2 linked regions of the Alloyangia pacifica genome follow. The protein of the gene in region 1 interacts with the protein of each later gene in a pairwise test. Links are inferred from orthologs where the notes say so. Each region holds a gene or a part of one and is shown on either strand. Other genes may lie near its edges.

Region 1 (7,870 bases):
CGCCCGCACAGGTCCGCGCCCGACCCTGATCGAGTGGGACAACGACGTGCCCGATTTCCGCACCCTCGAAGCCGAGGCCGCGCGCGCCGCACGGGTAATGGCGCGGCGGAGGTCGGCATGAGCGGGCAGGGCGTGTTCGCGGGGGCGCTGCTCGCCCTCGAGGCACCGCGCCCCGAGGTGCTGCGCGATCCGACGGGCTCCGCCGCCACGCGCCGCTTCGACGTTTACCGCAATAACGTCGCTGTCGCCCTGACCGAGGCGCTGGCCGCCGCCTTCCCGGTGGTGCAGCGGCTGGTGGGAGAGACCTATTTCGCTGCCATGGCTCAAGATTTCGCTCGTGAGCACCCGCCGCGCAGCCCGGTCATGGCGCTTTACGGTGCCGAGTTGCCGGACTGGACTCAGCGCTTTCCGCCGCTTACCGCGCTGCCCTATCTGCCAGAAGTTGCCCGGATCGAGCAGGCCCGGCGCGAAGCCAGCCTGTCTGCCGATGCCGTCCCCCTGGATCCCCGCGTTCTGGCCGAGCTCTTGCCGGACGCGCTGGCCGCGAGCGCCCCACGCCTGCATCCCGCCGCACGGATTCTGCGGACGCGCCACCCGGCGCTCGCCATCTGGGGGCGCAACGCGGAGCGTCCGGATCTGGCGCAGAGCCCGCCGGGCGAGGTTCTGGTCACCCGTCCGAGGCTCGCGGTGCGGACCTGCGCCGCCCCGGCCGGCACCGCCGCGACGCTGGAGGCGCTGGCCCGGCGCCTGCCTCTGGGTGCCGCTCTGCCCGCGGGGGCAGACCATTCCGCGATCTTTGCCTGCCTCTTCAACGCGGGCGCCCTCATCTCCGAAGGAGACCCCGAGCCATGACCGAACTTGCCCCTCCCGCCGCCGGGGTCGCGTCCCTGCTCGCTCAGTTTGACCGTGCCGTGGGCACTGTGACGCGGAGCGCGCCCGCCGTGCTCGGCCTTACCGGCCGCGCCGTCTTCGCCGCCACGCTCGCCGGTTTCTTCTGGTCCTCTGCACTGACCAAGGTTGACGGGTTCGGCCTGTCGCTGAACGCCTACGCGCAGATCTATCCCCGCGCCATGGAGGCTGCTGGCTACGATGCCAGCCAGCTTGGATTTTTCGCACATCTGGTGGTCGCTGCGGGCACCGCCGCCGAATTCATGTTGCCGCTCTTTCTGATCCTCGGGCTCTTCACCCGGCTCGCGGCGCTTGGCATGATCGGCTTCCTGCTTGTGGTGAGCCTGACCGATATCTTCGGCCATGGGGTCGACGCCACGGCTATCGGTGCGCTCTTCGACCGCCAGCCTGATGCGCCGATCCTCGACCAGCGGGTGCTTTGGGGGTTCTTGATGCTGGTGCTGGTGTTCACCGGTGGCGGGGCGCTCTCGCTCGACCGCTGGCTGGGCCGCCGTCTGCCGCGCAGCTGAGCCGCCTCAGCCCTGTACGGCGGTCCAGCGCGCCTCAAGCCGTTCCAGCGCCGCGATGCGCTCCGAGGTCTTGGGGTGCGACAGCAGCCAGGCAGGCATTCCGCGCCCACCGCCACCGCTCAGCGCCTCGAGCTTGGCAAAGAGCGATTTCTGCGGCGCGACGCCGATCCCCGCCTTGTGCAGCAGCGCCGCGGCATAGGCATCGGCCTCGTACTCGTCGCCGCGCGACAGCCGCGCCGCCAGCAGCGAGGTCAGCGCGTTGGCGATCAGCGGCCCCAGCCCCGGCACCAGCCGCGCCAGCACCATGACCAGCACGGTGCGGATCGCGTTCTGGCCCGAGAAGTCGATCATCCGACGCCGCGAGTGCCCCAGCGCCACATGGCCCAGCTCATGGGCGATCACCGAGGAGAGTTCCTCGGCGCTGACTTCACCGGATTTGTAGCGGTCGTAGAAGCCGCGGGTGATGAAGATGCGCCCATCCGGCGCGGCCAGTCCGTTGACCGGCGCGATCTCATAGATGTTCACTCGGATGCGCGGCAGGTCCAATGCGGCCGCCATGCGGTCGGTCAGCGCCTTGAGCCTGGGATCGGCCAGCTCGGTCGAGCGCGAGTCCAGCTCCCGCGCGGTGCGCCAGGCCGAGAAGCGGTAGGCGATGAGGGCATAGGCGATGGCAAGAAGGATCGGGGTGAGCTTGAGCATGGGCGGAATATGGGGCCGCGCGCAGAGCCTGCCAAGGCCCCGCGCGCCACCGGGGCACCGCTGCGGCAAAAGAACTGCCCCGGCCTTCTTCTCTTTTCAATCACGCAAAGAAGAACGCCCGCCCCAGAGGGGACGGGCGTCACATTCAGATCGAGGTCGGGATCACGCCTCGGCCGAGCCTTCGCCCGCGTCCCCCTCGGCGCCATCCGCGCTTTCCTCGTCGTCCTGATCGGCGATCCAGGCGACCGAGACCACGGTCTCGCCTTCGCGGGTGTTGAACACTTTCACCCCGCCGGCGCTGCGCGAGCGGAAGGAGATGCCCTCGACCGGCACACGGATCGACTGGCCCGTGGAGGTGGCCAGCATGATCTGATCACCCATCTCGACCGGGAAGGACGCCACGATCTCGCCGCCGCGCATGGATTTCTCCCAGGCGGTGACCCCCATGCCGCCGCGTCCGCGGATCGGGTAGTCGTGGCTCGACGAGAGCTTGCCGAGGCCGCGCGCCGTCACCGTCAGGATCAGGTTCTCGACCGCCGACATCTCGGCGTAGCGCTCGGCCGGCAGCAGGCTGTCGGCGTTGCCCTCTTCCTCATCCGAGGCTTCGGCGTCATCGGCGATCCCGGCCATGGCTCGGCGCATCTTGAGGTAGGAGGCGCGCTCGTCCGAATCCGCCTCGAAGTGTCGGATCACCGACATCGACACGACCTCGTCGCCGTTGCTCAGCTTGATGCCGCGCACGCCGGTGGAGTTGCGCGAGTTGAACACCCGCACGTCCGGCACCGGGAAGCGGATGGCGCGGCCAGAGTCGGTGACCAGCATCACATCGTCGTCTTCAGAGCAGATGCGGGCGTTGATCAGGCGGGTGTTCTCGTCCTCGCCCTCGAACTTCATCGCGATCTTGCCGTTGCGCATGACGTTGGTGAAATCCGACAGCCGGTTGCGGCGCACCGAGCCCTTGGAGGTGGCGAAGACGATCTGCAGATCGTCCCAGTCGCTCTCGTCCCGGTCCACGGGCATGATCGCTGCCACCGACACGCCCGCCGGGATCGGCAGGATGTTGACGATGGCCTTGCCCTTCGAGGTGCGGCCGCCCTGCGGCAGGCGCCAGCACTTGAGCTTGTAGGCCATGCCGTCGGTGGTGAAGAACAGCAGCTGCGTGTGAGTGTTGGCCACGAAAAGCTGGGTGACCACGTCGTCCTCTTTCAGGCCGCCGCCGGACAGCCCCTTGCCGCCGCGCTTCTGGGCGCGGAAATCGGCGAGCGGGGTGCGTTTGATCCAGCCGGATTGGGTGACCGTGACCACCATGTCCTCGCGCTCGATCAGATCCTCGTCGTCCATGTCGCCGGCCCAGTCGACGATCTCGGTGCGGCGCGGCACGGCGAACTGGTCCCGCACAGCGATCATCTCGTTCGAGATGATCTCGAGGATGCGCTCGCGCGAGCCCAGGATTTCGAGGTATTCCTTGATCTTGCCCGCGAGCTCTTCGAGCTCGTCGGTGACTTCCTTCACGCCGAGCTGGGTCAGGCGCTGCAGGCGCAGCTCGAGGATGGCGCGGGCCTGCGTTTCCGACAGGTTGTAGGTCCCGTCGTCATTCATCTTGTGGGTCGGATCGTCGATCAGCCGGATGAAGGGCGCGATCTCCTCTGCCGGCCAGCGCCGGGTCATCAGCTTCTCGCGCGCCTCGGAAGCATCGGCCGAGCTGCGGATCGTCGCCACCACCTCATCGACATTGGCCACCGCCACGGCAAGGCCGCAGAGCACGTGGCTGCGCTCGCGCGCCTTGTTGAGCAGGAAGGCGGTGCGACGCGCGATCACGTCCTCGCGGAAGTCGAGGAAGGCGGTCAGGAAGGTGCGCAGGGTCAGCTGCTCGGGCTTGCCGCCGTTGAGCGCCAGCATGTTGCAACCGAAGCTGACCTGCATCGGGGTGAAGCGGTAGAGCTGGTTCATCACCACCTCGGCGGTGGCATCGCGCTTGAGCTCGATCACCACGCGCACGCCCGAGCGGTCGCTCTCGTCCTGTACGTGGGCAATGCCCTCGATCTTCTTCTCGCGCACGCATTCGGCGATGCGCTCGATCATCGTCGCCTTGTTTACCTGGTAGGGAATCTCGTCGATGACGATGGCGAAGCGGTCGCGGCGCAGCTCCTCGATCCGGGTCTTGGCGCGGATGATGACCGAGCCGCGGCCCTCGAGATAAGCCTTGCGTGCCCCGGAGCGGCCGAGGATCACGCCGCCCGTCGGGAAGTCGGGGGCGGGGATGTAGTCGATCAGCTGCTCGGACGAGAGGTCGGGGTTCTCAATCAGCGCCAGCGTCGCGTCGATCACCTCGCCGAGGTTGTGCGGCGGGATGCGGGTCGCCATGCCGACGGCGATGCCCTCGGCGCCGTTGACCAGCACGTTGGGATAGCGCGCCGGCAGCACCACGGGCTCGTTGCGCTCGTTGGCGTAGTTGGGCACGAAGTCGACCGTGCCCTTCTCGATGTCCTCGAGCAGCGCCTCGGCGGTGCGGTCGAGACGCGCCTCGGTGTAACGGTAGGCGGCGGGCGGATCGCCATCCATCGAGCCGAAGTTGCCCTGCCCGTCGATCAGCGGCAGCGACATCGAGAAGTCCTGCGCCATGCGCACCAGCGCGTCATAGACCGCCGAGTCGCCATGCGGGTGATAGCGGCCCATGACGTCACCGACGGCGGTGGCGCACTTGCGGTAGTTCTTGGACTTGGTCTGTCCGTTCTCCCACAGCGTGTAGAGAATGCGTCGATGCACAGGTTTTAGGCCGTCGCGCAGATCGGGAATCGCGCGGCTGACGATGACACTCATGGCGTAGTCGAGGTAGCTCGACTTCATCTCGTCGATGATCGAGATCACCGGGCCACCATGACCGCTCCGCTCGGGGCGCGGAGTTTCTTCTTCGTTTTCGGGGGTTTCCGGCGTGTCGGTCACGTTGCTCGCCTGTCCGTGCTGTCTCTATATGTAGTTGGGACTACCTATATCAGAGGCTAGGTGTGGGGCGCAATGCCGGCGGGTTGCTTATTCTGGCAGCCAACTCGCCACCTGGCTAACATGCTGTTTTATTTGAAAACTAACCGCGCATTGGGCACGCTTGTTACACGGATGTCATGCGAGGTAAAGCGATGGACGAGATTCCCACAGAACTCATGCTCAAGGGCTACGGGCTGACCACGGCGGAACTCTTTTACCGGATGCCCGACTACCAGAACGTGCTGAACACCTTCGTCTGGCAGGAGTACGACCTGGCGCCCGACCATCCGCGGCTGTTTCGGTTCATCGAGTTCTGGCAGGAGGAGATCGAAGGCCCGCTGCACTCGGTGCGCTTTACGCATAGAAAGATGATCTCGGCGGGGGAATGGCGGCAGGTGGTGGGGGAGTTCCGCTACCACTGACGCCTCGCGGACGGTGCCGCCGGTGCGCGTGCATTTGCAAAGAGAAGAAGCCGAAGGGCCTCGAGAGGCCGCCGTCTTCTCGGCAGAAACATTCTAAGGGGAGGCAGGGGGGCGGCGCCCCCCTGCGGCGGATTAGGGAATGATCCGCGTGTATTTCACGCCTTCCAGAGTCGCGCCCATGTGCAGGCCCGACTTGCCGAAGATCACCGCGATGATCGGCGCGAGCGAAGTGGTGGTCTCGGCCGCCAGCGTCTCGCCGCCCTCGGGGATCGCGTATTCGATGTTGGCGCCCGCGGCCCAGCCCGGCGAGCGGCGGAAGTTGGAGAGCGCGTCTTGGGTCATGAAGAACAGCACATGCGCGTATTGCTGCGCGCCGATCTGCAGTCCGCCCGAGCCCTTGACCACCGAATAGTAGTCCACCGTGGCGTTGTTCACCTTCAGCGCCCCGCGTCCATAGGCGCCGCCGAGGCCGAGTCCGGCCTCCGTGATCAGCGGCATGACCAACATGCCGGCGGATTTCGCCGCGAGATCGCGGGTGCCCGGATATTGCGCGTACATCTGGTTCACAGTGGCGTTCACCCGCGCGTCGATGGTCTGCGCGCCGCTGCCACCCACGCCGTTGCCACAGGCGGCCAGCGCGCCGGTCGCGCCAAGCGCGCCGAGAGTCAGGAGGAGTCCCCGTCGATTAAAGGTCATTCTGCTCAATCCTCGTTGATGTCCGGTCGTCTGGACCGGCCCAAGCCTCTTCTCCGGCTGTCCCGCCGGTTTTCCCTTCCTAGTATAGGCAGCCCGGCCCGGCCTGTCACTAGATCATGTGGGCCGTCACAAAGGCGCCCGCTAGCCGTTGAGGAGCCGCGCTGCGGCCGGGGCGAAATAGGTCAGCACCCCGTCGCAGCCGGCGCGCTTGAAGGCGGTGAGGCTTTCGAGCATGACCTTGTCGCGATCGAGCCAGCCGTTCTCGAAAGCCCCCGCCAGCATCGCGTATTCCCCGGACACCTGGTAGGCGAAGGTGGGCGCGCCGAACATCTCCTTGGCGCGGCGGCAGATGTCGAGATAGGGCATGCCGGGCTTGACCATGATCATGTCGGCGCCTTCTTGCAGGTCGCGTTCGATCAGCCGCATTGCCTCGTCGGAATTGCCGGGCTGCATCTGGTAGGTCTGCTTGTCGCCGCCCATCGCGCCCTTGAGCGCGCCCGCCGCGCCCACCGCATCGCGGAACGGGCCGTAGAAGCCCGAGGCGTATTTTGCCGCGTAGCTCAGCAACAGCACGTTGTGGAAGCCCTCGGCCTCCAGCGCCGTGCGGATCGCGCCGATGCGCCCGTCCATCATGTCCGACGGGCCGATGATGTCCGCCCCGGCGCGGGCCTGGCTCAGCGCCTGCTTGACCAGCGCGTCGACCGTGCGGTCGTTGACGATCTGGCCGTTCTCGATGAAGCCGTCATGGCCGGTGATGTTGTAGGGATCGAGCGCGACGTCGGTCATCACCGCGATCTCGGGCACCGCCTCCTTGATGGCGCGGGTGGCGCGATTGCTGAGGTTCTCGGGGTTCCAGGCCTCGGCACAATCCTCGGTTTTCAGCGAAGCGTCGGTATAGGGGAAAAGGCAGATCGCCGGGATGCCGAGCGCATGCGCCTCGCGCGCCGCCTCGACCACCTTGTCCACCGACAGCCGGTTCACCCCGGGCATCGAGGCGATGGGCTCGACGATCCCCTCGCCGTCGCGCACGAAGACCGGCCAGATGAAATCGCCCGGCGTCAGCAGCGTCTGCTGGGTCAGCGCCCGGATCGCGGGGGAGCTGCGCAGTCGGCGCAGGCGTGTGGCAGGAAAGGCGGAAATCACGGGTTTCATCGGGCGTGTCCTTCGTATCCCTTGTCAAGGTTACCCTTGGGTGGCATGGAAAGACGCGTGTCACAAGGGCTCCCGCCGGGGTGCCTGCCTTGCGCTCGGTGCGGGGCCGGATGGACCAAGCGCCGGGACGGGCGGCAAGTGAGAGGGGCCCAGCCGCCCCGAAGGAAAGAGTGGGGACGCCGTGGACTGGACCGGGCTCGTTTTCGAAACCATCGACATGCGGTCGTTTTCCAACCTCTGGTTTTGGATCGCGCTTGCGGTGTTCTGGTCGAGCAACAGCCACTGGGTGCTCGGCGTGCCCTTCGACATGGTCGGCCGCGCCCGCAGGCAGGGCGGACAGGCGGCGCAGGACCTCGAGGACATGGTGCGCATCCAGGTGAACCGGCGCCTCTTCATCGCCGAGCAGGCGGGGCTCTGGCTGGTCGCCATCGTCTCGGCGCTCTTGGCGATGCTGGCGAGCCTTGGCTTCTGGTACGACATCGAACTGGCGCAGGCGCTCTT
Region 2 (4,481 bases), on another replicon or contig:
CCTTCGCGGCCAAGGGCGTGCCCGCCGAGGAGTGTTCGACCGGTGAGCAGAAGGCGCTGCTGATCTCGCTCATCCTCGCCAACGCCCGCGCCTTGGCGCAGGAGACCGGCGCGGCGCCGATCCTGTTGCTCGACGAAGTCGCGGCGCATCTCGATGCGGGTCGCCGTGCGGCGCTCTACGACGAGATTTGCGCGCTCGGCGCGCAGGCCTGGATGACCGGCACCGGGCCGGAGCTTTTCGCCGAACTGGGAGCGCGCGCCCAGCACCTGGAAGTTACCGAACGGGATGGGCAATCATTGGTTGAAAACCGCGGCCTTTGACACCAAATCTTGTGTCAGCGGCGTGACAATCCTGCTTGAACACCGTATAAAACCAACAAAAATCATGAAGGATCGCGGCATGGCCGAACCGGCAAGCGCACAGCAGGAATACGGCGCGGATTCCATCAAAGTTCTCAAAGGCTTGGAGGCGGTCCGCAAACGCCCCGGCATGTACATTGGGGACACGGACGACGGATCGGGCCTGCACCACATGGTCTACGAGGTCGTGGACAATGGCATCGACGAGGCTCTGGCTGGTCACGCGGACTTTGTCCGGGTGAAAATCCACGCCGACAATTCGGTGTCGGTGCGCGACAACGGCCGTGGCATTCCCGTCGACCTTCACCAGGAAGAGGGCGTCTCGGCGGCCGAGGTCATCATGACCCAGCTGCACGCGGGCGGGAAGTTCGACCAGAACTCCTACAAGGTCTCGGGCGGTCTGCATGGCGTGGGCGTCTCGGTGGTAAACGCGCTGTCGGTCTGGCTGGAGCTGCGCATCTGGCGCAACGGCAAGGAGCATTACGCGCGCTTCGAGCATGGCGAGACGGTCGAGCATCTGCGCGTCGTCGGAGATGCCGAGGGCGAGCAGGGCACTGAGGTGCGTTTCCTGGCCTCGACCGGCACTTTCAGCAACCTCGACTACAGCTTCGAGACCCTCGAAAAGCGCCTGCGCGAACTGGCCTTCCTCAACTCGGGTGTGCGCATCATCCTCGAGGACGAGCGCCCCGCCGAGCCGCTGAAGACCGAGCTGCACTACGACGGCGGCGTGAAGGAGTTCGTGAAGTACCTCGACCGCTCCAAGCAACCGGTGATGACTGACCCGATCTACATGACCGGGGAGAAGGACGGCATCGGCGTCGAGATCGCCATGTGGTGGAACGACAGCTACCACGAGAACGTGCTGCCCTTCACCAACAACATTCCGCAGCGCGACGGCGGAACCCATGTCGCCGGCTTCCGCGGCGCGCTGACCCGCACCATCAACAACTACGCGCAGGCCTCGGGCATCGCCAAGAAGGAGAAGGTCTCTTTCACCGGTGACGACGCGCGCGAGGGGCTGACCTGCGTGCTCTCGGTGAAGGTGCCGGACCCGAAGTTCAGCTCGCAGACCAAGGACAAGCTGGTTTCCTCCGAGGTGCGGCCGGCGGTCGAGAGCCTGATGAACGAGCGCCTTGCCGAATGGTTCGAGGAGAACCCCAACGAGGCCAAGCAGATCGTCGGCAAGATCGTCGAGGCGGCGCTGGCCCGCGAAGCCGCGCGCAAGGCGCGCGAACTGACCCGCCGCAAGACCGCGATGGACGTGAACTACCTTGCCGGCAAGCTCAAGGACTGCTCTGAAAAGGATCCGTCGAAGACCGAACTGTTCATCGTCGAGGGTGACTCCGCAGGCGGTTCGGCCCAGACCGGGCGTGACCGGGGCACCCAGGCGATCCTGCCGCTGAAGGGCAAGATCCTCAACGTCGAGCGCGCGCGTTTCGACCGCATGCTCGGCAGCCAGGAGATCGGCAACCTGGTGATGGCGCTCGGCACCGGCATCGGCCGCGACGAGTTCAACATCTCCAAGCTGCGCTACCACAAGATCATCCTGATGACCGACGCCGACGTCGACGGTGCACACATCCGGACGCTGTTGCTGACCTTCTTCTACCGGCAGATGCCGGAGCTGATCGAGGGAGGCTATCTCTATATCGCGCAGCCGCCTCTCTATAAGGTGAGCCGCGGCAAGTCCGAGGTCTACGTAAAGGACCAGAACGCGCTCGACGAGTACCTGATCAACCAGGGCATCGACGGCGCCGGCCTGAAGCTCGGCAACGGCGAGGTGATCGCCGGGCAGGATCTAGTGCGGGTGATCGACGAGGCGCGCCAGCTCAAGCGCGTGCTCGACGCCTTCCCGACGCATTACCCGCGTCACATTCTCGAGCAGGCGGCGATCGCCGGCGGCTTCGTGCCCGGCGCGGTGGAATCGGACCTGCAGGGCGTTGCCGACAAGGTCGCGCAGCGGCTCGACCTGATCGCGCTGGAATACGAGAAGGGCTGGCAGGGCCGGATCACCCAGGATCGCGGCATCCGTCTCGCGCGTATTCTGCGCGGCGTCGAGGAAGTCCGTACGCTAGACGGCGCGATGCTCCGCTCGGGCGAGGCGCGCCGCACCGGCAGCTTCACCCAGGCGCTGCAGGCGGTCTACAGCACCCCCGCGACGCTCGAGCGCAAGGATCGCCGTCAGGCAGTCTACGGGCCGCTCGACCTGCTGAAGGCGATCCTCGAAGAGGGCGAGAAGGGTCTGTCGCTGCAGCGGTACAAGGGCCTGGGCGAGATGAACCCCGGTCAGCTCTGGGAAACCACGCTGGATCCGGATGCCCGCACCCTGCTGCAGGTCAAGGTCGACGACATGTCCGAGGCCGACGATCTGTTCACCAAGTTGATGGGCGACGTGGTGGAGCCGCGCCGCGAGTTCATCCAGCAGAACGCGCTGAACGTGGAAAATCTCGACTTCTGACCCTGTCGGAAGGCTTTATGCGGAAGCGGCGCGCAGTTCCCTGCGCGCCGCTTTGCGTTTCCGGGCCCGGGCGCCCGCTTACCGCCGGGCGAAGTCTTCCAGCAGCATCGGGAAGTCCTCCTCGGGCGGGAAGCCTTCGTAGCTGTGTCGCGCCGGGATCTGCGCCCAGTCCAGCTTCTCCGTGGTCATCGTCTCGATGAAGGGGAGCGACCACTCCGGCACGTCGAACATGACGGGACGCACGTTCACGAAGACCTCGATCCCGTTGATCCGGGTGAACATCCAGGTCCCGCACTCGCGGCACATGTAGTGGTCGAGCTGCGGCCCCTTGATCCCGCCCGTCACCGGCTCCCCGGCGATCACCCTGATCCCGTCCGAGGGCACCATCATGGTGAGGGAAAAGGCGCTGGCGCTCATTTTCTGACAGCCGCGGCAATGGCAGGCGGCGGTCATCATCGGAGGCTTGCTCACCTCGAGCTGCAGTGCGCCGCAGCGGCAGCTGCCGATCTGGGGAAGCTCGGTCATCTCGGTCTCCTTTCGCGCCCGGTCAGGGGCAAAGAAAAAGCCGGCCCCGGGGCCGGCTTTCAGGTGTCACTCGGCCCTCAGGCTGGCGGCCGATTCCTTGATGGCGTCATATTGCCCGCCGGGGCGGAAGCGCCACAGGTAGTCGGGCATGACCGCCTCGGGGGCGACCGGGGAGATACCGAGATCGCTCAGCCCCTTGGCGCCTTCCGACACCACATTGTCCTTGCGCAGCATCACGACCTGATCGCGGGTGATCGGTGCGGTGAAGAGCCCACCGGTGATCCGCTGCACGAATTCCGACACGCCGCCGATCACCGAGGCCAGCCCGTAGGGCAGGTTCACCAGCATCTTGCGGCGGCGGATGACCGTCAGCATCTCCTCGATGAAGGCCCGGAAGCTCTTCACCTCGGGGCCGCCCAGCTCGTAGACACCCGGAGCGGCTGCACCGGTGATTCCCTTCTCCGCGGCCTCGGCCACGTTGTCCACGTAGACCGGCTGGAAGTTGCGGTCCGCGCCGACCAGCGCCAGCACCGGACCCATCCGGGACATCGAGGCGAACCGGTTGAAGAACTGGTCCTCCATCCCGAAAATCACCGAGGGGCGCAGGATCATCGCGCCCTGGAAGGCGGCCAGTACCGCCTCTTCGCCAAGCGCCTTGCTCCGGGCGTAGCCGCTCCTGCTCTCCGTATCCGCGCCGATCGCCGAGATATGCACCAGCGCCTCGGCGCCCTGTTCGGCGGCGATGCGCGCGATGCGCTCCGCCCCCTCGACCTGCACGGCATCGAAACTGTTCTTGCCGCGCTCGTCGAACGTGCCGACGCAGTTCACCACCGCGTCGGCGCCCTGCATCACGGCGCGCACCGAAGCGTCGTCGCGGATGTTGCAGAACACCGGCTCGACCTGGCCGACCGAGCCATAGGGTTTCACGAACAGCGCTTCGTTGGGGTGGCGGACGGCGACACGGACGCGCCAGCCGAGCTTCGCCATGCGGCGGGCGATATAGCGTCCGACAAATCCGGATCCGCCGTAAATGGTGACGAGCTTGCTCATCTGGCTACTCCTGCTCCGAGGTTCTAGGCCTTGAATACCGGCCCGTCCGGCACCCGGCAAGGCGGCTCCTTCGGGTAAGTTGCACAAAA

The links. The genes of interacting proteins can lie anywhere in the genome.
Region 2: the proteins of gyrA (region 1) and gyrB interact in binary tests that used the Escherichia coli proteins (3 or more experiments, as listed by UniProt). The link is inferred for Alloyangia pacifica from one-to-one orthologs.

Annotation. Positions count from the first base shown.
Region 1 is NZ_CP022190.1:1,066,061-1,073,930, reverse strand. Bases 2,080-5,393 are described here. They hold gyrA (DNA gyrase subunit A), read right to left. Parts: upstream 5,061-5,393; coding sequence 2,280-5,060; downstream 2,080-2,279. Other genes in these bases: CEW88_RS17920 (usg protein), read left to right, coding at 5,252-5,393; CEW88_RS17930 (M48 family metalloprotease), read right to left, coding at 2,080-2,117. Also shown: bufB (MNIO family bufferin maturase), read left to right, coding at 1-121; CEW88_RS17940 (HvfC/BufC family peptide modification chaperone), read left to right, coding at 118-852; CEW88_RS17935 (DoxX family protein), read left to right, coding at 849-1,418; more of CEW88_RS17930, read right to left, coding at 1,425-2,079; more of CEW88_RS17920, read left to right, coding at 5,394-5,521; CEW88_RS17915 (YSC84-related protein), read right to left, coding at 5,654-6,217; hemB (porphobilinogen synthase), read right to left, coding at 6,359-7,369; CEW88_RS17905 (component of SufBCD complex), read left to right, coding at 7,551-7,870. UniProt on the Escherichia coli protein: A type II topoisomerase that negatively supercoils closed circular double-stranded (ds) DNA in an ATP-dependent manner to maintain chromosomes in an underwound state.
Region 2 is NZ_CP022189.1:192,676-197,156, forward strand. Bases 1-3,108 are described here. They hold gyrB (DNA topoisomerase (ATP-hydrolyzing) subunit B), read left to right. Parts: upstream 1-399; coding sequence 400-2,817; downstream 2,818-3,108. Other genes in these bases: recF (DNA replication/repair protein RecF), read left to right, coding at 1-320; CEW88_RS00885 (GFA family protein), read right to left, coding at 2,896-3,108. In the rest of the region: more of CEW88_RS00885, read right to left, coding at 3,109-3,342; CEW88_RS00890 (complex I NDUFA9 subunit family protein), read right to left, coding at 3,409-4,392. UniProt on the Escherichia coli protein: DNA gyrase negatively supercoils closed circular double-stranded DNA in an ATP-dependent manner to maintain chromosomes in an underwound state.